DNA from 2 places in the Streptomyces sp. NBC_00258 genome. Region 1 is predicted to be linked to the other one. Evidence: riboswitches for the same ligand, from Rfam matches in the RefSeq annotation. Region 1 holds a riboswitch; the other holds the start of a gene.

Region 1 (11,574 bases):
GAGCCGCATCCCGTGGGTCAGGTGGCCGCCGTGGGCCAGGTCGAGTCCGAGGATGGTGTCGCCGGGCTGGGCCAGCGCGAAGAGCGCGGCCTGGTTGGCGGAGGCGCCCGAGTGCGGCTGCACGTTGGCGTACTCGGCGCCGAACAGCTCCTTGACCCGGTCGATGGCGATCTGCTCGGCCACGTCGACGTGCTCGCAGCCGCCGTAGTAGCGGCGGCCCGGGTAGCCCTCGGCGTACTTGTTGGTGAGGACCGAGCCCTGGGCCTCCATGACGGCGACCGGAGCGAAGTTCTCCGAGGCGATCATTTCAAGGGTGGACTGCTGACGGTTCAGCTCGGCGTCGACGGCGGCGGCGACGTCCGGGTCGAGCTCGTGGAGGGACTGGTTCAGAAGCGACATCGGTCAGGAGTCCTTAGCTGCCGGAGAATTCGGTGTACTCGTCCGCGGAGAGCAGGTCCTTCGGCTCCTCCGCGACCCGTACCTTGAACAGCCAGCCGCCCTCGAACGGGGCGGTGTTCACCAGCGCGGGGTCGTCCACGACGTCCTGGTTGATCTCGGTGATCTCACCGGAGACGGGCGAGTACAGATCGCTCACCGACTTGGTCGACTCCAGCTCGCCGCAGGTCTCGCCCGCGGTCACCGTGTCACCGACCTCCGGGAGCTGGACGTACACCACATCGCCGAGCGCGTTGGCCGCGTGCTCCGTGATGCCGACCGTCGAGACGCCGTCCTCGGCGCCCGACAGCCACTCGTGCTCCTTGCTGTAGCGCAGCTGCTGGGGGTTGCTCATGGCCTGAATTCTCCTGTACGCGGGGGAGTGCTGATGCAGGGGGACTGGGGGTGACCTGGGCGGATGTGCCCTGGGTCACTTCTGACGCTGTCGACCGGTGTCGCGCAGGGCCTGTGAACCGGTGTCACTTCCGACGCTCGCGACCGGTGTCACTTTCCGACGCTCGCGGACCAGTGTCACTTCTGGCGCTTGTAGAACGGCAGCGCCACGACCTCGTACGGCTCGTGGCTGCCCCGGATGTCCACGCCGACACCGGGCGTTCCGGGTGCGGAGTGCGCGGCGTCGACGTACGCCATCGCGATCGGCTTTCCCAGAGTGGGCGAGGGCGCGCCGGAGGTGACCTCACCGACGACCTTGCCGTCTGCGACGACCGGGTACCCGGCGCGCGGCACGCGGCGGCCCTCGGCGATCAGGCCGACGAGGACGCGCGGGGGCTGCGACTCGGCACGGGCGGCGGCCTCGGTCAGCGCCTCGCGCCCCACGAAGTCGCCCTCCTTCTCGAACTTCACGACCCGGCCGAGCCCCGCGTCGAACGGGGTGAGCGCGGTGCTCAGCTCATGCCCGTACAGCGGCATGCCCGCCTCCAGGCGCAGGGTGTCCCGGCAGGAGAGGCCGCACGGGACGAGCCCGACCGGGGCGCCCCCGTCGGTGAGCGCCTGCCACAGCTTCTCGGCGTCGGCCGGGGCCACGAACAGCTCGAAGCCGTCCTCGCCGGTGTAGCCGGTGCGCGCGATCAGCGCAGGGACGCCGGCGACCGTGCCGGGCAGGCCGGCGTAGTACTTCAGGCCGTCCAGATCGGCGTCGGTGAGGGACTTGAGGATGCCGGGGGACTCGGGTCCCTGGATCGCGAGCAGGGCGTACGCGTCACGGTCGTCGCGGACCTCGGCGTCGAAGCCCGCGGACCGTTCCACGAGCGCGTCCAGGACGACCTGGGCGTTGGAGGCGTTGGCCACGACCATGTACGTGGTCTCCGCGAGCCGGTAGACGATCAGGTCGTCGAGGATGCCGCCGTCGGCCCGGCAGATCATGGTGTAGCGGGCCCGGCCGGGCTTCACGCCCCCGATGTTGCCGACCAGTGCGAAGTCGAGCAGCGCGGCGGCCTGGGGCCCGGTCACGGTGATCTCGCCCATGTGGGAGAGGTCGAAGAGCCCGGCCTTCGTCCGTACGGCGAGGTGCTCGTCGCGCTCGGAGCCGTACCGCAGGGGCATGTCCCAGCCGGCGAAATCGGTCATCGTCGCGCCGAGCGAACGATGGAGGGAGTCGAGCGCGGTATGACGCGGTTCGACGGGGGCGTTACTGCTCACGGTGGGGCTCCCAAGGCATGACGGCGAGGTCGTTCCTCCCCATCTGTCATCGGAACCTGAGAGGTTCGCCGTGACCACCGCTCGAAAGGGACGGTCACTGACTTGCACCTTGGGTGGAGCCGAAGCCCTGGTGACAGGGGGACGGCCCGCTTTTCAGATGTGCCTCGCCCGCGCGGTAACGGTGCCTGAGAGATTCAAGGGAGGGACTTGCTCCTTCGGCGCCCGGACCACGTACGCAAAAACGTGTCCGGAACTCTCCCGCGCGGATTCAAGCGGCCGGTATGCAGTTGGCGGGCACATCATTGCACGCATCGGAGCGGCGCGGCAGGGGACTCTTCGCGAGGGGGCGGTGCACGGCGTCGCGGCCCGGCCGCACGGCGTCCGCACCGGGTCCACAGACATCCACAGTGATCTGTGACGGGGCTGTGGCAGGACGAGAACAGAAATGAGGGGACCAGCGCATTACCTTCTCTTTACACTCGACGGGGATGGGTCTCCCGACCCCATGGGGAGGACGATCAGGGTGAACAGGACCACGGCGTACGCCACGAGCGCGGCCATCGCGCTGCCCAAGCAGCCCACTGCCCCGGCCGGGGAGGCGTGCGGCCCGCTTCCGGCGCCCGTCGTCCGCGATCTGCGGGAGCGTGCGGGACACAGTCCGCACGGCCTCCGCTTCGGCACGGCCGACCTGGTGGTGGTCACGGGCCTGCCCGGCAGCGGCAAGTCGACCCTGATGCGCCGGGCGGTGACGGGCCGCCGCATCGACTCCCAGGACACCCGCGACCGCTGGGACGGCCGGCTGGCCCGCTTCCTGCCGTACGCGGTCTACCGGCCCCTGGTCCGCGCCGCGCACTACGCGGGCCTGCGCCGGGCCCTGCGGTCCGGCGAGGGGGTCGTGGTGCACGACTGCGGGACGCAGGCCTGGGTGCGCAGCTGGCTGGCCCGGGACGCCCGGCGGCGCGGCGGCACCCTGCACCTGCTGCTGCTCGACGTGGACCCCGGCACGGCCCTGGACGGCCAGCGCGAGCGGGGCCGCGGCGTCTCGCGGTACGCGTTCGCGCGGCACCGCGGCGCGTTCGGCCGGCTGCTGCGGTCCGTGGAGAAGGGCGAGATGCCGGAGGGCTGCGGTTCGGCGGTGCTCATCGACCGGGCGGCGGCGGACGTGCTGCGGCGGGTCGACTTCGGCGACTGAGGTTCCGGTGAGCCGGACGGACCGAGGTCCCGGTGACCGGACGGACTGCGGCGGGGGAGGGCGCGTGCGCGTAATCTCGACAGCCGCAGACGGCGGTTCGAGCAGGCGGTAGAGAGATGGACTTCCCGGCACAGGACATTCCGGTGCAAGCACACCCACACCCCCATGTCGGCTGGCCCGGCAACGAGTTGGAGGCGGTACTGGCCGCCTCCCTCGGTGCGGCGTCGCCTTCGGCGGGCGCCCGGATCGTGGAGGTCATGGGCCGCAGCTTCCTGTGGGTGCCGCTGCCCGAGGGCGGCGGCCCGCACAGCGGCCCGCTCGACCTGCCCACGATGGAGTTCGGCGGACAGGCGTACGTGCCGGTCTTCTCCTCGGAGCAGCAGTTCCGCCAGGTCGTCGGCGACCACATGTCGTACACGGTGGCGCCCGCCGTCGAGTTCGCGCGCGGTCTTCCGCCCCAGGTGGGCATCGTGGTGAACCCGGACGGCACGGTCGGGGTGCCGCTGCCGCCGCCCGCCGTGGCCGAGCTGTGCCGGGCCGGGCGTACGGAGCTGGACGGGTCGGCGGGCGGCGGCCGGGTGCGGCTGTTCCAGCCGGACTGGCAGCACGACCCGGTGGACTTCCTGTCCGCCGCGTCCGCGGAGTTCGCCGCGACCGGTGTCGTCCTGAGCGCCCGCCGCTGTCTGGCGAGCATCGAGGGTGGCGATCCCGTGATGTTCATCGGTGTCGAGCTTGCCCACTGGCACGACGAGGCCCGCACCCTCCCGCTGGACGCCGTGGGCCGGGCCCTCGGCCAGGTACCCGTGCCGCACCCGGTGAACCTCGTCTTCCTGGACGTGGCCCAGGACCCGGTGGGCGACTGGCTACGGGCCCAGGTGCGCCCGTTCTACACGCGGGCCCACTGAGGCGCGCCCCGGAGGGGCGCGGGGAACGGCGCGCCCAGCCACACACGACCCGCAGGCGGCGAACAACAGAAAGTCCCGAGCTCTCAACACCAATCCCAGCGGAGCGCAACGGTGCTGTCGGGATCGACACTTAAGCTGGTTTCATGGCTCGGTCGGGGTGGTGCCATGTTCAAGCGAGCACAGCGCCCCGTCGAATAGGACCTGTATGTCAGGGATGTCACGAAGGGGCGGTAGAAGGTGAGCGCGTCGGGCACGGCCGCGGCCGGGCAGGTCGAGCACATGCTGCGCCAAGTGACGCCCGGGCGTTACGACGCCTACGAGGCGCTTCTGCGCGCCCTCGCGACCCCGTCGTCCGGCCAGGTCTGGATGCTGCTCTGGCACGGCCAGTCGGGCTCGCCCGACGCCCAGTACGGGAACATGGAGGTCGACGGCTTCGGCTACGCCCCCTGTGTGACCTCCGCCCAGGAGCTCTCGGCGAGCGGCTGGAACCGTTCGTACGAGGTGGTCGACGGGCTCGACGTGGCCCGCACCCTCTACCCCGACCACTACGGCCTGTGGCTGAACCCGCACGCGCCGGGCGGCGGCGTCGGCATCCCCTGGCTGGATCTGCGGCGCATCGCCACCGGCCTGGAGCGGCAGCCCGCGGGTCCGCTGCGGCTGTCCGAGCCGGGCATCGAGATCCCGCAGTTCTACGCCCTGCTCACGCAGAACGCGCACCGGACCACCGCCGTCAGATCGCTGCGCCGCGCCTGGGTGCAGCCCGCGCTCGGGGCGCCGTATCTCGCCATCGGGCTCGACGTGTACGACACCAGCCCGCCCGCCGTGGACTCGGTGCGGGCGATGATGCAGCAGTCCATCCGAGCGGTGCCGGACGGTCTGCCGGTGTCGACGGTCGCGATGTCCGACGAGTACGACCCGGTGGCCCTGTGGCTGCGGATCAACGCGCGGCCGTTCTACGATCGTGAGGCCCATGCGGCGCCCGCCCAGGCGCCGGCGGCCGGCGGATACGGATTCCCGGGCACCTACTGAGACGATTCGAAGGGTCTGAGAGGATCCGGTCGAAGTGCCTGGGTCGATCCGGGTCCGGTCGAGTCCAACCTGTGGAGCATCGGCTTCCTCTCCCGCATCATCCGTGGGCGGTATGTCCCGATCTACGCGGGTAAATGGGCTGCGAGGCCCCTTTCGTACCAAAACTCCCGCGTCCGACCCCCGTTACCCGGCGTTCGGATAACGGAACCCCCCAGACAGCATCACGTTTGCGCATCCATTCACCGTCAGGTCTGGCAACAGATCGCCGAGGCGTTGAAGACTCCCGGTCCAGGGGGTTTATCCCTCGTGTACGACGGACTGATCACGCCGCTACAGCGGCAAGTGTGGGCCGGCTACCGCCGGTTGAGAGGGGTCCCTGCCACGATGACGGCACCATTGCACGAGCCGACGGCCGAAGCCGCCCCGAGCGCGGCCGAGGAGGCGGCGTTCGTAGCCGGCTCCGCCGAGGCGAAGGCGGTACAGGGTCGTTCCCTCGGCCGCATCGCCTGGGAGCGCCTGAAGCGGGACAAGCTCGCCCTGACGGGCGGCGTCATCGTTCTCGTGCTGATCGCGATCGCGCTGCTCGCTCCCGTGATCACGAACCTGGTCGGGCAGGACCCCGAGTCACACCACGAGGACCTGATCGATCCGCTCTTCTCGACCCCCACCGGGTCCTTCGGTGGAATCAGCGGAGACCACCTTCTCGGCGTCGAACCGGTCAGCGGCCGCGACATCTTCGCCCGGATCGTCTACGGCGCCCGCATCTCGCTGCTCGTCGGCTTCCTGTCGGCCCTGGTGGCCGTGGTGCTCGGCACCGTGCTCGGCGTTCTCGCCGGCTACTTCGGCGGCTGGGTCGACGCGTTCATCAGCCGCGTGATGGACGGCCTGCTGGCCTTCCCGCAGCTGCTCTTCATCATCGCGCTGGTCTCGGTCATGCCGAACGAGATGCTGGGCCTGACGGGTACGGGCGTGCGCCTGTTCGTCATGATCCTGGTGATCGGCTTCTTCGGCTGGCCCTATGTGGGACGCGTGGTGCGCGGTCAGACGCTGTCCCTGCGTGAGCGCGAGTACGTGGAGGCCGCGCGCAGCCTCGGGGCCGGGCGGTTCTACATCCTGTTCAAGGAGCTGCTGCCCAACCTCGTCGCGCCCATCATCGTGTACACGACGATGATGATCCCCACCAACATCCTCACCGAGGCGGCGCTCAGCTTCCTGGGAGTGGGCGTCAAGCCGCCCACCGCCTCCTGGGGACAGATGCTCTCCTCCGCGATCGACTACTACGACTCGGACCCCATGTACATGGTGATCCCGGGTGTGGCGATCTTCATCACCGTGCTCTCCTTCAACCTTTTCGGCGACGGCGTACGCGATGCGCTCGACCCGAAGGGTTCCCGCTGAACTGCCGTACCCCCAGGGCCCCGTCATCTGTCGACGGGCCGCTACATATCGGAGGATCCGAGTGAGTACCCAACGCACCACAGGGCGGCGCAAGCAGGCCGCGGCCGCCGCAGCCGTGGTCGCTGCGCTGCTGTCCACGGCGGCGTGCGGCGGCGGCGGCAACGACGACGACGGCGGCTCGAAGAACGGCGCGGCCGGCTTCAACGCAGCCAACAACAAGGTCGCCCAGGCCTCCCTCGCCAAGAAGGGCGGCGAGCTGAAGTTCGCAGGCGCCCAGGACGCCGACTCGTGGGACACCACGCGCGGCTACTACGGCTTCGCCTGGAACTTCATGCGGTACTACAGCCGCACGCTCGTGACCGGCAAGGCGGAGCCCGGAGCCAAGGGCGCCGAGGTCACTCCCGACCTCGCCACCAGCACGGCGAAGATCTCCGACGACGGCAAGACCTACACGTACACGCTGCGTGACGGGGTCACCTGGGAGGATGGCAAGCCCATCACCTCCAAGGACGTCAAGTACGGCATCGAGCGCGTCTGGGCGCAGGACGTCCTGTCCGGCGGTCCGGTCTACCTGAAGGACGTGCTCGACCCCAAGGGCGAGTACAAGGGCCCGTACAAGGACAAGTCCAAGGACAAGCTCGGTCTGAAGGCGATCGAGACGCCCGACGACAAGACCGTCATCTTCAAGCTGCCCGAGGCCAACTCGGACTTCGAGGACATCCTCGGCCTGGCTTCGGCGTCCCCGGTCCGCCAGGACAAGGACACCAAGTCGAAGTACGGCCTGAAGCCCTTCTCGTCCGGCCCGTACAAGTTCCAGTCGTACACGCCGAACAAGAAGCTGATCCTGGTCCGCAACGAGAACTGGAAGCAGTCCTCGGACCCGATCCGCAAGGCGTACCCGGACAAGATCTCGCTGACGCTGTTCACCAACGCCAATGACATGGACCAGCGTCTGATCAACGGCGACTACGACCTGGACATCGGCCAGACCGGTCTGTCGCCGCAGGGCCGCACCACCGCCCTGAAGCAGCACAAGGCCAACCTGGACAACCCGGTCTCCGGCTACATCCGCTACGCGGTCTTCCCGCAGAGCGTCAAGCCGTTCGACAACGTGCACTGCCGCAAGGCCGTGATCTACGGCGCCGACCACGAGTCGCTGCAGACCGCTCGTGGTGGCCCGGTCGCCGGTGGCGACATCGGCACCAACATGCTGCCGCCGTCCGTCCCCGGTTCCGAGGGCCAGAAGTACGACCCGTACGAGTCGGCCACGACGAACAAGAACGGCAACGTCGCCAAGGCCAAGGAAGAGCTCAAGGCCTGCGGTCAGCCGAACGGCTTCAAGACCACCATCGCGGTCCGTAACAACAAGCCGGTCGAGGTTGCCACCGCCGAGTCCCTCCAGGCCTCGCTGAAGAAGGTCGGCATCACCGTCGACATCGACCAGTTCGACGGTGCGCAGACCACCGGCATCATCGGTAGCCCCGAGAACGTGAAGAAGAAGGGCTACGGCATCATCATCATGGGCTGGGGCCCGGACTTCCCGACCGTCCAGGGCTACGGCATGCCGCTGTGGGACAGCAAGTACATCCTCGAGAGCGGCAACAACAACTTCGCCCTGATCAAGGACAAGTCGATCGACGGTCTCTTCGACAGCTACGTCAAGGAGCTCGACGAGGCGAAGAAGGTCGAGATCTCCACGGAGATCAACCACAAGGTCTCGGAGGGCGCGTACTACCTGCCCTTCGTCTTCGAGAAGTTCATCAACTGGCGCTCCAGCCGTCTCGCGAACGTCTACACGACCGACAACTACAGCGGTCAGTACGACTTCGTGAACCTCGGCATCAAGAAGTAACACCGACCGGCGCACCCGCCATACGGCACGAAAGGCAGGTGAAGGCCGGCGCGGCGTGACCCGCGGGCCACCGGAAGACCTCCGGTGGCCCGCGGCACCGCCGCCGGGCCGAGAGCAGTGCTCGCATACCTCATCAGGCGGCTCTTCGCCGCCGCAGTGATGCTGGTGGTCATCATTCTGGTGGTCTTCGGCATCTTCTTCCTCGTCCCCCGCTGGGCGGGCGTGGACCCGGCCACGATGTTCGTGGGCAAGCAGGCCGACCCCGCGGCGATCGAGGCCGTGCGGCAGAAGCTCGGTCTGGCCGACCCGATCTTCGTCCAGGTCTGGGAGTTCTTCAAAGGCCTCTTCGTCGGGCGCACCTACGCGGCCGGCGGCGACGTCACGAACTGCGCTGCCCCCTGCTTCGGCTACTCCTTCCGCAACGAGCAGGCCATCTGGCCGGTACTCACCGACCGCTTCCCAGTGACCCTGGCTCTCGCGCTCGGTGCCGCCTTCCTGTGGCTGATCTTCGGTGTCGCGGCGGGTGTGCTCTCCGCGCTCAAGCGCGGTTCCCTCTGGGACCGTGGCGCGATGATCGTCGCCCTCGGCGGCGTCTCGCTCCCCATCTACTTCACCGGCCTGCTGTCGCTCGCGATCTTCAGCTACGGACTGGGCTGGATCGACGCCCAGTACGTGCCCATCGAGGAGAGCTTCACCGGCTGGTTCGGCGGCATGATCCTGCCCTGGGTCACGCTGGCCTTCCTCTATGCGGCGATGTACGCCCGGATCACCAGAGCCACCATGCTGGAGGTCCTGGGCGAGGACTACATCCGCACGGCCCGCGCCAAGGGCCTGCGTGAACCCGTCGTCATCGGCAAGCACGCGATGCGCTCCACCATGACGCCGATCCTCACCATGCTCGGCATGGACCTCGGCGCCCTGATCGGCGGCGCGATCCTCACCGAGACCACGTTCAGCCTTCCCGGCCTCGGGCAGGCGGTTCTCAAGGCGATCAGCGACAAGGACCTGCCCGTCATCCTGGGCGTCACGCTGATCACCTCGCTCGCGGTGATCGTCGCGAACCTCCTGGTGGACCTGCTGTACGCCGTGATCGACCCCCGAGTGAGGCTCTCATGACCGAACTCAGCAAGAGTGGAGCCGCGGTGAGCGAGCCCGTCAAGGACTCGCCCGCCCCCTCCGCCTTCCTCGAAGTCCGCGACCTGAAGGTGCACTTCCCGACCGACGACGGCTTGGTCAAGTCCGTCGACGGGCTCAGCTTCACGCTGGAGAAGGGCAAGACCCTCGGCATCGTGGGCGAGTCGGGCTCCGGCAAGTCGGTGACCTCGCTCGGCATCATGGGCCTGCACACCGCGGGTCAGTACGGCAAGCGCAAGGCGCAGATCTCCGGCGAGATCTGGCTCGACGGCACGGAACTGCTCTCCGCCGACCCCGACTACGTGCGCAAGCTGCGTGGCCGCGAGATGGCGATGATCTTCCAGGACCCGCTGTCGGCGCTGCACCCGTACTACACGATCGGCCAGCAGATCGTGGAGGCCTACCGGATCCACCACAAGGTCGACAAGAAGGTGGCGCGCAGGCGTGCCATCGAGATGCTCGACCGGGTCGGCATCCCGCAGCCGGACAAGCGGGTCGACAGCTATCCGCACGAGTTCTCCGGCGGTATGCGCCAGCGCGCGATGATCGCGATGTCGCTGGTCAACAACCCCGAGCTGCTGATCGCGGACGAGCCGACGACCGCCCTCGACGTGACCGTCCAGGCGCAGATCCTCGACCTCATCCGGGACCTGCAGCAGGAGTTCGGCTCCGCGGTCATCATCATCACCCACGACCTGGGCGTCGTCGCCGAGCTCTCCGACGACATCCTGGTGATGTACGGCGGCCGCTGCATCGAGCGGGGCCCGGCCGAGAAGGTCTTCTACGAGCCCAGGCACCCGTACACCTGGGGTCTGCTCGGCTCCATGCCTCGCCTGGACCGTGAGCAGACCGAGCGGCTGATCCCGGTCAAGGGTTCCCCGCCCTCGCTGATCAACATCCCGTCGGGCTGCGCCTTCAACCCGCGCTGCTCGTACGCGGACGTCCCCAAGGACAACGTCACCCGCACGGTCCGCCCCGAGCTGACCGAGGTCGGCAGCCAGCACTGGGCCGCCTGCCACATGACGCAGGAGCAGCGGGAACGGATCTGGACCGAAGAGATTGCGCCGAAGCTGTGAGTGACAAAGCAGAGGACAAACCCGTGGTCATCCCCGCGCAGAGCGACGGCGTGGCGACTCTCACCAAGGACGCCGCCCCCGGCGAGACGCTCCTGAAGGTGACCGGCCTGCAGAAGCACTTCCCGATCCGCAAGGGCCTGCTCCAGCGGCAGGTCGGCGCGGTGCGGGCGGTCGACGGCATCGACTTCGAGGTCAGGTCCGGCGAGACGCTCGGCGTCGTGGGCGAGTCGGGCTGCGGCAAGTCGACGATGGGCCGGCTGATCACGCGGCTGCTCGAACCGACGGCGGGCAAGGTCGAGTTCGAGGGCAAGGACATCACGCACCTCAGCGTCGCGGGCATGCGCCCGATGCGCCGTGACGTCCAGATGATCTTCCAGGACCCGTACTCGTCGCTGAACCCGCGCCACACGATCGGCACGATCATCAGCGCCCCCTTCAAGCTCCAGGGCGTCTCGCCCGAGGGCGGCATCAAGAAGGAGGTCCAGCGGCTGCTGTCGGTGGTCGGTCTCAACCCCGAGCACTACAACCGCTACCCGCACGAGTTCTCCGGCGGCCAGCGCCAGCGCATCGGCATCGCCCGCGCGCTCGCGCTCAACCCGAAGATGGTCGTGGCGGACGAGCCGGTCTCCGCGCTCGACGTGTCGATCCAGGCGCAGGTGGTGAACCTGCTGGACGACCTCCAGCAGGAGCTGGGCCTCACGTACGTGATCATCGCGCACGACCTGTCCGTCGTACGCCATGTCTCGGACCGTATCGCCGTGATGTACCTCGGCAAGATCGTCGAGCTGGCCGACCGCGAGTCGCTGTACAAGGCGCCGATGCACCCGTACACCAAGGCGCTGATGTCGGCCGTGCCGATCCCGGACCCCCGGCGCAAGTCGGCCAAGAGCGAGC
Region 2 (11,574 bases), 5.5 Mb from region 1:
GAGAAGGGGACGGTCGAGGCCGACATGCTGCTCGACGCGATCCAGGAACTGCGTGCCGCCGGAGCGGAGGCGATCCAGGTCAACGGCGTGCGGGTCGTCGCGGGCACCTATCTGACGGATGTGAGCGGCGGAGTCGCCGTCGACGGGAACAAGATCAGCGCCCCGTATCGTTTCAAGGTCATCGGCAAGCCTCAGGACCTCGAACCGGCGCTCAACATCCCGGGCGGAGTGGTGCAGACTTTGGAGAAGGAGCAGGCCACTGTCACGGTGGAACGTTCGGACAAGATCATCGTGGACGCCTTGCGACCGGCGAAGCGGCCTGACTACGCTCGGTCGTCCTCCCAGTGAACCGGGGGCGCTTGGGGGCGGCTCCTCGAGGGCATGAGGTTGCGGGGGGTCGACGCACCGAATGGGTGGTGCGTGGTGGAAACTGTCTGGTGGATACGGACGTTGTGAGGGTGTCCGGCTCGACCGGTGTGTGCAATCAGGGTTCGTCCTGCCCCACGGGCGGGTCTGTTTCGGTCAAGGGGAATCGCCCGTGAAGTTGTTTGCGAAGTTGTTCGGCAAGAGCGCGCGAGAGGGCAATGACAACGCCACTGCCCGCCATCGTGCGCAGCGCCCCGCAGAGGGCGAGGATCAAGGGGACCGCCCCCTGTTCCGCGACCAGGTCGGTGGTCCGGGCGGTGACATTTCCGGTGGTCAGGGCGCGCCGTCTGTTGACCCTGCCCAGTCGGGACGCATAGGTTTCGGCTCCGACCCGTATGCGTCCAACGCCCCCACGGGGCAGCCGCGGCAGGAGGATCCGTCCATGTCGGCCCTGGTGTGTACGAGGTGCGGTAACCGCAACGCGGAGGCGAGCCGCTTCTGCTCCAACTGCGGTGCTCCGTTGCGGGCCGGGGCGACCCCCGAGCGTCCGTCGGAGACCACCTCGACGATCTCCATCTCGGGCCTCGAGGCCTACGACGCCGAGGCCACCGGCCAGACGCAGATGCCGATGCTCTCGCCCGAGGCGCAGGCCGCGGTCGACGCGCTGCCGCTCGGCTCGGCGCTCCTGGTGGTGCGCCGCGGGCCCAACTCGGGCAGCCGCTTCCTGCTGGACGGCGAGCTGACCACCGCCGGCCGTCATCCGCAGAGCGACATCTTCCTGGACGACGTGACCGTGTCGCGTCGCCATGTGGAGTTCCGTCGCGTTCCCGACGGCTCGTTCACGGTGGCGGACGTCGGCAGCCTCAACGGCACGTACGTCAACCGGGAGCGGATCGACTCGGTCCCGCTGTCGAACGGCGACGAGGTGCAGATCGGCAAGTACCGGCTGGTCTTCTACGCGAGCCAGCGGGGTATCTGACCCGCCCCCGGACCCGGTCCGGGGGGACCCTCAGGAAGGTCCATGCTTCGAACACCGAGCGGCGGTGTCGGCCACGGCACCGCCGCCATGGACAACGGTCTGATGAGCATCGGCACGGTGCTCACTCTGCTGCGCGACGAATTCCCCGAAGTCACCATCTCCAAGATCCGTTTCCTGGAGTCGGAGGGGCTCATCGAGCCGCAGCGGACACCGTCGGGGTACCGGAAGTTCAGCCCGGGTGACGTCGAGCGCCTCGGGCACGTCCTGAGGATGCAGCGGGACCACTATCTGCCCCTGAAGGTGATCCGCGAGCACCTGGACGCCGTGGAGCGCGGTGAGGCGCTGCCGTTGCCGTCCGTGGGGCGCCAGCGCGACGGCGAGGCGCTCTGCGAGTCGGAGGGGCCGACCGTGGCCCGGATCGGGCGGGCCGAGCTGCTGGCCGCCGTGGAGATCGGCGAGCAGGAGCTCGAGGAGTGGGAGTCGTACGGGCTCATCACACCGCTGCCGGAGGGGGTCTACGACGCCGAGGCGGTGACCGTGGCCGGTCTCGTCGTCGAACTGGGGCGGTTCGGGATCGAGCCGCGCCATCTGCGAGCCGTTAAGGCAGCCGCAGACCGTGAGGCCGGCCTTGTGGACCAGGTCGTGGCCCCGCTGCGGCGTCACCGCAATCCGCAGACCAGGGCGCACGCGGAGGCGCAGACCAAGGAGCTGGCGGGGCTCGCGGTGAAACTGCACGCCGCGCTGGTGCAGTCCGCGCTCGGGGTGCGGCTTCCCTGACCCGGTGGGCCGCGCGGAGCGCGGGATCGGGCGCCCATTCCGTGCCCGACTACCCAAAGATGCCGGGCACGGCCTAGGGTTGCTGTGTGAACGAGCTCGACGTCGTAGGTGTCCGGGTCGAAATGCCCTCCAACCAACCGATCGTGCTCCTGCGTGAAGTGGGAGGCGACCGTTACCTCCCCATCTGGATCGGGCCGGGGGAGGCGACGGCGATCGCCTTCGCTCAGCAGGGCATGGCCCCCGCGCGACCGCTGACCCACGACCTGTTCAAGGACGTGTTGGAGGCCGTCGGCCAGGAGCTCACCGAGGTGCGCATCACGGACCTGCGGGAGGGCGTCTTCTATGCGGAGCTGGTGTTCGCCAGCGGGGTCGAGGTCAGTGCCCGGCCGTCCGACGCCATAGCGCTCGCGCTGCGCACCGGGACGCCGATCTACGGCAGTGACGGGGTGCTGGACGACGCCGGCATCGCCATCCCGGACGAGCAGGAGGACGAGGTGGAGAAGTTCCGCGAGTTCCTCGACCAGATCTCGCCCGAGGACTTCGGGACCAACAGCCAGTGACCTTCCGGTCCGGGCTCCAGTGACCCTCCGGGACCGCCGGACAACAGGCCGTGCGGCGCTTGTCCCGAGAGCATTCGGCTAGCCTTTCCCCGCGGTGGGACACGGGAAACCACTCCTAGGGTGATTATCACTCGGCGTGCCGAGTGTGGCGGTCGTTGACGCACCCCTGGTGGCTGCCTACCTTCGAGAAGGCAGGTCAAGGACGGAGGTCGGCGTGAGAAGCAGCGGCGACGGTACGGCTGGGGGTGCCCCCGGACCCGGTCTGGGGGAGAGCAGCCCGTACCCGCTTCACAGCAGCGCGGCCGATCACGTGCAGCGGCCGACGGCGGTGCCCGAAGACGGCGAAGTGACGCCCGAGGAGGTCGGTTATCGGGGGCCCACGGCCTGCGCGGCCGCGGGCATCACCTACCGGCAGCTGGACTACTGGGCCAGAACAGGGCTCGTCGAGCCGAGCGTGCGCGCCGCCTACGGGTCGGGGACGCAGCGGCTCTACAGCTTCCGGGACGTCGTCGTCCTGAAGATCGTCAAGCGGTTCCTCGACACCGGTGTCTCGCTGCAGAACATCCGCACCACGGTCCAGCACCTGCGTGAGCGCGGGTTCCGGGACCTGGAGCGGATGACGCTGATGAGCGACGGCGCGACGGTCTACGAGTGCTCCTCGCCCGACGAGGTCCACGCGCTTCTCCAGGGCGGCCAGGGCATCTTCGGGATCGCGGTGGGCGTGGTCTGGCGGGACGTGGAGAGCGCACTCTCACAGCTGCACGGGGAGCGCGTCGACACGGGTGAGACGCTTGTGCGGCCCAATCCGGCGGACGAGCTGGCGCGGCGCCGTAATCGCGCGGTCTGAGTCGGCGGAGCCTGTCGGGGCCGTCCGGCCCTGACACTCGCTGCCTGATGCCCTCCACCTGCCGCTGGGCGCCCGCCGTTCGGCCACGGGTGGTCCGGACTCGCGCCGGTCCTCAGGGCGCGTGCCGGGGCATTGTCAGTGGCGTAGGGCAGCATCGGACATGTGAGAACCGCGCCCACGATCCTGCATCTCGACATGGATGCCTTCTACGCCTCGGCGGAGCAGGCGGCCAAGCCGAGCCTGCGCGGGAAGGCGGTCATCGTGGGCGGGCTCGGGCCGCGAGGTGTGGTGGCCACCTGCTCGTACGAGGCACGGGTCTTCGGGGTGCATTCGGCGATGCCCATGGCGCAGGCCCGCCGGCTGGCGCCGAACGCCGCGTATCTCGTACCGCGCTTCGGGCTCTACCGGGAGATCAGCGAGCAGGTGATGGGCCTGCTGCGGGAGCTGTCGCCGCTGGTGGAGCCGTTGAGCCTGGACGAGGCCTTCGTGGACCTGGAGGCCGGGCAGACGGCCTGGGACGCGGAGTCGGCACGGCTGACCGGAGTGAGGCTGCGCGGCGACATCAGGGCCGTCACCGGACTGACCGGGTCGGTCGGGCTCGCCGCCTCCAAGATGCTCGCGAAGATCGCTTCCGAGCAGGCCAAGCCCGACGGGCTGGTGCTGATAGACCCGGGCACCGAGCGGGAGCTGCTCGCCCCCATGTCCGTGCGTACGCTGCCGGGCGTGGGGCCCGCCACGGGGGACCATCTGCGGCGGGCCGGGATCACCACGGTCGGGGAGATCGCCGAGGCGGGCGAGGACGAGCTCGTACGGCTCCTGGGGAAGGCCCACGGCGTCGCGCTGTACGCCATGGCACTCGCGCACGACGTGCGGCCCGTGGTGGCCGAGCGGGACACCAAGTCGGTGTCCGTAGAGGACACGTACGACGTGGACATCCATGACCGGGTCCGCGTGCGGATGGAGGTGCAGCGGCTCGCTGACCGGTGTGTGCGGCGGTTGCGGGGCGCGCATCTGTCGGGGCGGACCATCGTGCTGAAGGTCCGGCGGTACGACTTCTCGACGCTGACCCGGTCCGAGACGCTCAGGGGGCCCACGGACGACCCCGCGGTGGTGCGGGAGGCCGCCGCGCGGTTGCTGGAGTCCGTGGACACCACGGGCGGCGTACGGCTTCTGGGGGTGGGGGTCTCGGGGCTTGCCGACTACACGCAGGAGGACCTCTTCGCCCAGGCTCGGACCGCTGCTGCCGCCGCCGAGGAGTTGGAACATGCGGAGAAGGAAGAAGCCGAGGAGGTGGTCGAGGAGCCGGTGCCTCCTGCTGAGCGGCGGTGGCATGCGGGGCACGACGTGCGGCATGCCGAGTTCGGGCACGGGTGGGTGCAGGGGAGTGGGCTGGGGCGGGTGACTGTGCGGTTCGAGACGCCGGACTCCTTGCCCGGGCGGGTGCGGACGTTTCGGAGCGATGATCCTTTGTTGGAGGCTGCGGAGCCGTTGCCGTTGGTGGAGCGACGGCCTGGGGATGTGGGGGCGCCTGCGGGGTCGCCTGCGGCGGGCGGGGAGGGGTGATTGGGTGCGTTTGTGTCTGCGGGTGCGTTGTGGCTGATCGCGCAGTTCCCCGCGCCCCTGAAAGACGGGGGTGACTGGGGTGCGTTTGTGGGTGCGGGGCCGTTGTGGCTTGTCGCGCAGTTCCCCGCGCCCCTAAGAGGCGGGGCTGATCCCTTGCCGCTAGGAGACGGGTTGTTCCCGAGCTGCCCCAGGAGGTGACGGCCCTTTCCGAGCCGCCCCAGGAGGTGACGGCCCTCTCCGAGCCGCCCCAGGAGGTGACGGCCGTTTCCCGAGTTGCCCCAGGAGGTGGCGGGGGCCTCGCCGTCGCTTACGGGGTCTCGTCCCTGCCTGCCAGGTGGCCGAAGTCGTGGTCCGGGAAGGGGGGTGGGGGAGCTACGTCCAGGCCGTAGTGGTGGTAGAGCTGGAGTTCCTGTTCGGGGGAGAGGTGGCGGCCTACGCCGAAGTCGGGGGCGTCCTTGATCAGGGCGCGTTCGAAGGGGACGCGCAGGGTTCCGTCGGCCAGCTCGCTGGGCTCCAGGGGGACGAAGGCGTCTCTGCTGAACAGGCCGGTGCGTATGGCCGCCCACTCCGGTACGCCGGTCGCGTCGTCGAGGTAGACCTCGTCGACCGTGCCGATCTTGGTGCCGTTGCGGTCGAACGCCTTGCGGCCTATCAGGTTGCGCGGATCGATGTCGGTCTGCACGGGCCCTCCAGCTGCTCGCAACTCATCCGTAAGCACTACGAAAGAGCACTTTGGGGAGGGCGGCCACTCGGGGGAACCCCGCTGGTACCCTGGGCAACGGCTGCTGACCCCATGCGGGAGAGTCCTCCAGGCTTCATCGGAGGCGCCGAAGGAGCAAATCCTCCCCGGAATCTCTCAGGCCCACGTACCGCATGGACGAGGTCACTCTGGAAAGCAGAGCGGTGTCCGAGTTTTTGACGGGTTCCGCTCTCACCGACGGTGAAAGCCGGTGCGCCTTCACGGGCAAACCGGTGAAGCTCTCAGGTTGAGATGACAGAGGGGGAGGCCGTCCGGGCACCCATGACGTGGTGCCCCTCGAAGGTCGTCAGACCAGGAGGCCTCCGCAATGACCGCCCATCGTATTCCGCTCTCAGAGCTCGAACAGGGAATCCCCTTCGAGCAGCGCCACATCGGGCCCGACACCGAAGCCCGGGCCAAGATGCTCGCGCACGTGGGGTACGGCTCGCTCGACGAGCTGACGGCCACCGCGGTCCCGGATGTGATCAAGAACGCCGACTCGCTCGAACTGCCGGGCGCCCGCACCGAGGCCGAGGTACTGAGCGAGCTGCGCTCCCTCGCGGACCGCAACCAGGTGCTGGACTCCATGATCGGGCTCGGGTACTACGGGACGTTCACGCCGCCCGTGATCCTGCGCAACGTCATGGAGAGCCCGGCCTGGTACACCGCGTACACGCCGTATCAGCCGGAGATCTCGCAGGGTCGCCTGGAGGCGCTGCTCAACTTCCAGACCGTGGTCGCCGAGCTGACCGGACTGCCGACCTCCGGGGCCTCGCTGCTCGACGAGGGCACGGCCGCCGCCGAGGCCATGGCGCTGTCGCGGCGCATGGGCAAGAACAAGAAGGGCCTGTTCCTGGTCGACGCGGACACCATGCCGCAGACCATCGCCGTGATCGAGACCCGCGCCGAGCCGACGGGCGTCGAGGTCGTGGTCGCCGACCTGAGCGACGGCATTCCGGCCGAACTCGCCGAGCGCGAGATCAACGGCGTGCTCCTCCAGTACCCGGGCGCCTCCGGTGCCGTACGGGACCTCAAGCCCGTCGTCGAGCGGGCGCACGAGCTGGGCGCGGTCGTCACCGTGGCGGCCGATCTGCTCGCCCTGACGCTGCTCACCTCGCCCGGTGAGCTGGGCGCCGACATCGCGGTCGGTACGACCCAGCGCTTCGGTGTGCCGATGGGCTTCGGTGGGCCGCACGCCGGATACATGGCCGTGCGCGAGAAGTTCGCGCGCAGCCTGCCCGGCCGGCTCGTCGGCGTCTCGGTCGACGCGGACGGCAACAAGGCGTACCGGCTCGCCCTGCAGACGCGGGAGCAGCACATCCGCCGTGAGAAGGCGACCAGCAACATCTGTACGGCTCAGGTGCTGCTCGCCGTGATGGCCGGGATGTACGCCGTCTACCACGGTCCCCAGGGCCTGAAGTCCATCGCGCGGCGCACCCACCGGTACGCCACGATCCTCGCCGCGGGTCTGAAGGCCGGCGGGGTCGAGGTCGTCCACGAGGCGTACTTCGACACCCTCACCGTGCGGGTGCCGGGCAAGGCGGCCGAGACGCTCGCGGCCGCGCGCCGGGGCGGGGTCAACCTCCGGCTCGTCGACGCCGACCACCTGTCCCTCGCCTGCGACGAGACCACCACGCGGGCCCAACTGGGCGCCGTCTGGGCCGCGTTCGGGGTCGACGGCGACGTTGCCGTGCTGGACGGGGCGACGGAGGACACACTGCCGGCCGCGCAGCTGCGCACCGACGAGTACCTCACGCACCCGGTCTTCCACCAGTACCGTTCCGAGACCGCGATGCTGCGCTACCTGCGCCGGCTCGCCGACCGTGACTACGCGCTCGACCGGGGCATGATCCCGCTGGGCTCCTGCACGATGAAGCTCAACGCGACGACCGAGATGGAGCCGGTCACCTGGCCCGAGTTCGGCCAGCTGCACCCCTTCGCGCCCGCCGAGCAGGCGCAGGGCTATCTCACGCTCATCCGTGAGCTGGAGGAGCGGCTCGCCGAGGTCACGGGCTACGACAAGGTGTCGCTGCAGCCCAACGCCGGTTCGCAGGGCGAGCTGGCCGGTCTGTTGGCCGTACGCGGCTATCACCGGGCCAATGGCGACGAGCAGCGCACCGTCTGCCTCATCCCGTCGTCCGCGCACGGGACGAACGCCGCGAGCGCCGTGATGGCCGGGATGAAGGTCGTCGTCGTGAAGACCTCCGACGACGGCGAGATCGACGTCGAGGACCTGCGGGCCAAGATCGAGCAGCACCGCGACGAACTGTCGGTGCTGATGATCACGTACCCCTCGACGCACGGGGTGTTCGAGGAGCACGTCGCCGACATCTGCGCCCAGGTGCACGAGGCGGGCGGCCAGGTGTACGTCGACGGCGCCAACCTCAACGCGCTGGTGGGGCTTGCCAAGCCGGGGCACTTCGGTGGCGACGTCTCGCACCTCAACCTGCACAAGACGTTCTGCATCCCGCACGGCGGCGGCGGTCCGGGCGTGGGTCCGGTCGGGGTGCGCTCGCACCTGGCGCCGTATCTGCCGAACCACCCGCTGCAGCCCGCCGCGGGCCCGGAGACGGGCGTGGGCCCGATCTCGGCCGCTCCCTGGGGCTCCGCGGGCATCCTGCCCATCTCGTGGGCGTACGTCCGTCTCATGGGCGGTGAGGGGCTCAGGCGGGCCACGCAGGTCGCCGTCCTCAGTGCCAACTACATCGCCAAGCGGCTCGAACCGCACTACCCGGTGCTCTACACCGGTCCCGGCGGGCTCGTGGCGCACGAGTGCATCATCGACCTGCGGCCGCTGACCAAGGCGACCGGCGTGAGCGTCGACGACGTCGCCAAGCGGCTGATCGACTACGGGTTCCACGCGCCGACGATGTCGTTCCCGGTGGCCGGCACGCTGATGATCGAGCCCACGGAGAGCGAGGACCTGACCGAGATCGACCGGTTCTGCAACGCGATGATCGCGATCCGTGCGGAGATCGAGAAGGTCGGCTCGGGCGAGTGGGCGGCGGACGACAACCCGCTGCGGAACGCGCCGCACACGGCCGCCGCGCTCGGCGACACGTGGGAGCACGCGTACAGCCGCGAGGAGGCGGTCTTCCCGGCCGGTGTCTCGGCCGCGGACAAGTACTGGCCGCCGGTGCGCCGGATCGACCAGGCCTACGGCGACCGGAACCTGGTCTGCTCCTGCCCGCCGCTGGACGCCTACGAAGAGTAATCACCGTCGGACATGCGTCGGGGCCGGTTCCGGGATTGCTTCCCGGGCCGGCCCCTCATGTGTTCGGACGGCCTGCCCCGCCGCCCGTGTGCGCCGTGCCGCTCAGGCGGCGGTCATCACGTCCATGGCCACAGGGCGATGTGGAGCGATGATCCGGCCGTCCGGCAGGAGCTCACCGGTGTCCTCGAAGAGGAGAACGCCGTTGCACAGCAGGCTCCATCCCTGCTCCGGGTGGTGCGCCACAAGATGGGCGGCCTCCCGGTCGGCGGAGTCGGCTGTCGGGCACGGTGGCTGGTGCTGGCACATTGATGGGATCTTTCGCTTTGGTGTGAGGTCGGTGATCGGTGTCGTGTCTGTTCCGCGGCTCGAACTGATGCTCATTGCCGCCCCCCGTTTGTCAGATGGTCCGGAACCCAGTGTTGCCCTACGGGCGTCAATCCGCAGGGATTTGGCGTCAGCGCTCCTCACAGGTTGATGACGCATCACCCGTGCGGACGGTTCATTCCAACTGGGCTGTCTCTTCGGGTGGTTCCCAATGGTCGGATGGGGCTAGTCCGGACGGGCCGGGGGTGCGTTGAGTCGATGTGGCGTCACTCCGAGCAACACCGGGCGACACCCGCCCCACGTCGTCACCGCGTGGATCAGCGGGGTGCGTCACCGCCCGTGCACAGCAGCGTGCCCCGCGGCCGGTGTGTGGCCGCGGGGCACGGAAGCCGGGGTGCGCTCAGGCGGGTGAGCCGAGCAGCGGGGCGGGCGTCGGCGTCGGCGTGAGCCGATGGGTCAGGACGGGCAGCAGCTCGGCCACGCGGTGCGGTCGGTGCGCGGCGATGCCCGGCGGGGCGGGAGCCAGCGGCACCAGGAGGTCGGTGGCCGCGGGATGGCCCTCGGCTCCTTCGGCCGCGCAGTCTCCGTGCAGCCAGAGTGTGAGCATGTAGAGCTCGGGTACGGACAACAGACGGGCCTGGTACGACCCGTTCATCGTCTCCGCCTGACGCAGGGCGCGCTCGGTGGCGGTGACGTACGGGCCTTCGAAGAAGTGCGAGAAGGCCCAGCCGTCGGGGGTCAGCCTCGTTTCCGCGGCCGCCACGGCACGTTCGCCGCAGCGGATCAGGAAGCGCCACCCGGCGAGGCGGGTGGCGGAGGCGCCCGCCGGGGTGATCCGGTCGAGTACGTGGACGGGCAGCGGTAGATCGGGTGTGGCGGGTCCCTGGGCACTGCGCAGGGACGGGGTACGCGCTTCACGGACCGCGGTAGGGGAACCGAGGGCGGTGAGGACGGTGCGCAACGCGGGCGCGGGAGCCGGGGGCACATGCAGCGGCATGGTGGGTCGCCTCTCATTCGACAGGCATGGTGGCGCGAGGGCGGGGGCGGACGGCGCTGTCAGCTCTCGGGTCAGAGGAGCGTGTGCCCAAGGTCCGGTCGTCAAAGTGACGTCGTTCGCCCGAAGGGTCGGCCGCGTGGCGGGCGGCACTTTGACGGCAGGACCTACCATGGCGGACGCCAACTCTCTGCCTCGTTCGCGGAGTTTATACGACACGTGTTCTGACGGTGTTTCGTCTAGCCGTTCCGCGCATTAAGGGCAAGAGACAATTCGGTCGGCGTGACGTGCGTTTGGTCCTGGTTCTCCAGGGGTACCCGTCGATGACCTCGGAATATGCCACCGGGGTGGACGGCCGGTTCCTGTCGGCGTTTTTCACGACAGGGTCGATCGTTGAAATCGCGCACTGACCCATGCCTGGTGAATGTGCCTGTGGGTATCTGCGTTCTGAGTAGCGCCCGGGGGGTCCGTTCCAAGGCGTTATCGATCACACTGCCTGGGCATCATCCCACGTGACCCGGGACATCAGCGGCCGGTTCGTCGGGCTGCCCAGTCGAGGAGGGACACTTCGATGGGGGAGAAGGTCGTGGCGGGGCCGATCGGCCTGTCCGATCGGCAGCGCTACCGCGAAAAGCTCCAGCAGTGTCTGGCGGGGCTGGAGCGGCTGCTGGCGGAGAAGCGGTTCGACCGCCCCAAGAATCTCATGGGCCTGGAGATCGAGCTGAATCTCGCCGGTCCTGACGGCATGCCGAGAATGATGAATGCGCAAGTACTTGAGCGTATCGCGAGCCGGGATTTCCAAACAGAACTCGCCATGTTCAATCTGGAAGTCAACATTGCTCCCCATCGGCTCGGCGGCCGTGTATTCGACCGGCTCGCCGAGGAGTTGCGCACGTCACTCGCATATGCCCACCGGAAGGCGAACGAGGTCGATGCCGGAATCGTGATGATCGGTATTCTGCCGACGCTCGCCCGCGACGACCTGGTCTCCGCGAACCTTTCCGACGTGGACCGCTACACGCTGCTGAACGACCAGATCGTGGCCGCACGCGGCGAGGACTTCAGGCTGGACATCGAGGGTGTGGAGCGGCTCAGCTGCACCTCGGCGTCCATCGCGCCCGAAGCCGCCTGTACCTCCGTGCAGTTGCACCTCCAGGTCACGCCCGGACGCTTCGCCGACGTGTGGAACGCGGCGCAGGCGGTGGCCGCCG

The links. Region 1 has a riboswitch for glycine ahead of gcvT (glycine cleavage system aminomethyltransferase GcvT). Riboswitches for the same ligand answer to the same signal wherever they lie in the genome.
Region 2: it holds a riboswitch for glycine, as region 1 does, so the genes downstream of both, gcvP (aminomethyl-transferring glycine dehydrogenase) here and gcvT (glycine cleavage system aminomethyltransferase GcvT) in region 1, are expected to answer to the same signal.

What each region holds. Positions count from the first base shown of each region.
Region 1 is NZ_CP108081.1:4,279,240-4,290,813, reverse strand. It holds gene glyA (serine hydroxymethyltransferase) at 1-399, opposite strand, end outside; gene gcvH (glycine cleavage system protein GcvH) at 413-790, opposite strand; gene gcvT (glycine cleavage system aminomethyltransferase GcvT) at 967-2,094, opposite strand; glycine riboswitch at 2,128-2,257, opposite strand; glycine riboswitch at 2,258-2,365, opposite strand; gene OG718_RS18950 (AAA family ATPase) at 2,600-3,286, shown strand; gene OG718_RS18945 (enhanced serine sensitivity protein SseB) at 3,403-4,191, shown strand; gene OG718_RS18940 (enhanced serine sensitivity protein SseB C-terminal domain-containing protein) at 4,429-5,220, shown strand; gene OG718_RS18935 (ABC transporter permease) at 5,605-6,618, shown strand; gene OG718_RS18930 (ABC transporter substrate-binding protein) at 6,680-8,470, shown strand; gene OG718_RS18925 (ABC transporter permease) at 8,588-9,586, shown strand; gene OG718_RS18920 (ABC transporter ATP-binding protein) at 9,583-10,680, shown strand; gene OG718_RS18915 (dipeptide ABC transporter ATP-binding protein) at 10,704-11,574, shown strand, end outside.
Region 2 is NZ_CP108081.1:9,795,679-9,807,252, forward strand. It holds gene OG718_RS43580 (DUF881 domain-containing protein) at 1-348, shown strand, start outside; gene OG718_RS43585 (FHA domain-containing protein) at 410-1,345, shown strand; gene ftsR (transcriptional regulator FtsR) at 1,388-2,122, shown strand; gene OG718_RS43595 (bifunctional nuclease family protein) at 2,209-2,682, shown strand; gene OG718_RS43600 (MerR family transcriptional regulator) at 2,897-3,529, shown strand; gene OG718_RS43605 (DNA polymerase IV) at 3,692-5,092, shown strand; gene OG718_RS43610 (PRC-barrel domain-containing protein) at 5,400-5,774, opposite strand; glycine riboswitch at 5,879-5,974, shown strand; gene gcvP (aminomethyl-transferring glycine dehydrogenase) at 6,160-9,045, shown strand; gene OG718_RS43620 (DUF5999 family protein) at 9,148-9,351, opposite strand; gene OG718_RS43625 (hypothetical protein) at 9,770-10,366, opposite strand; gene OG718_RS43630 (glutamate--cysteine ligase) at 10,935-11,574, shown strand, end outside.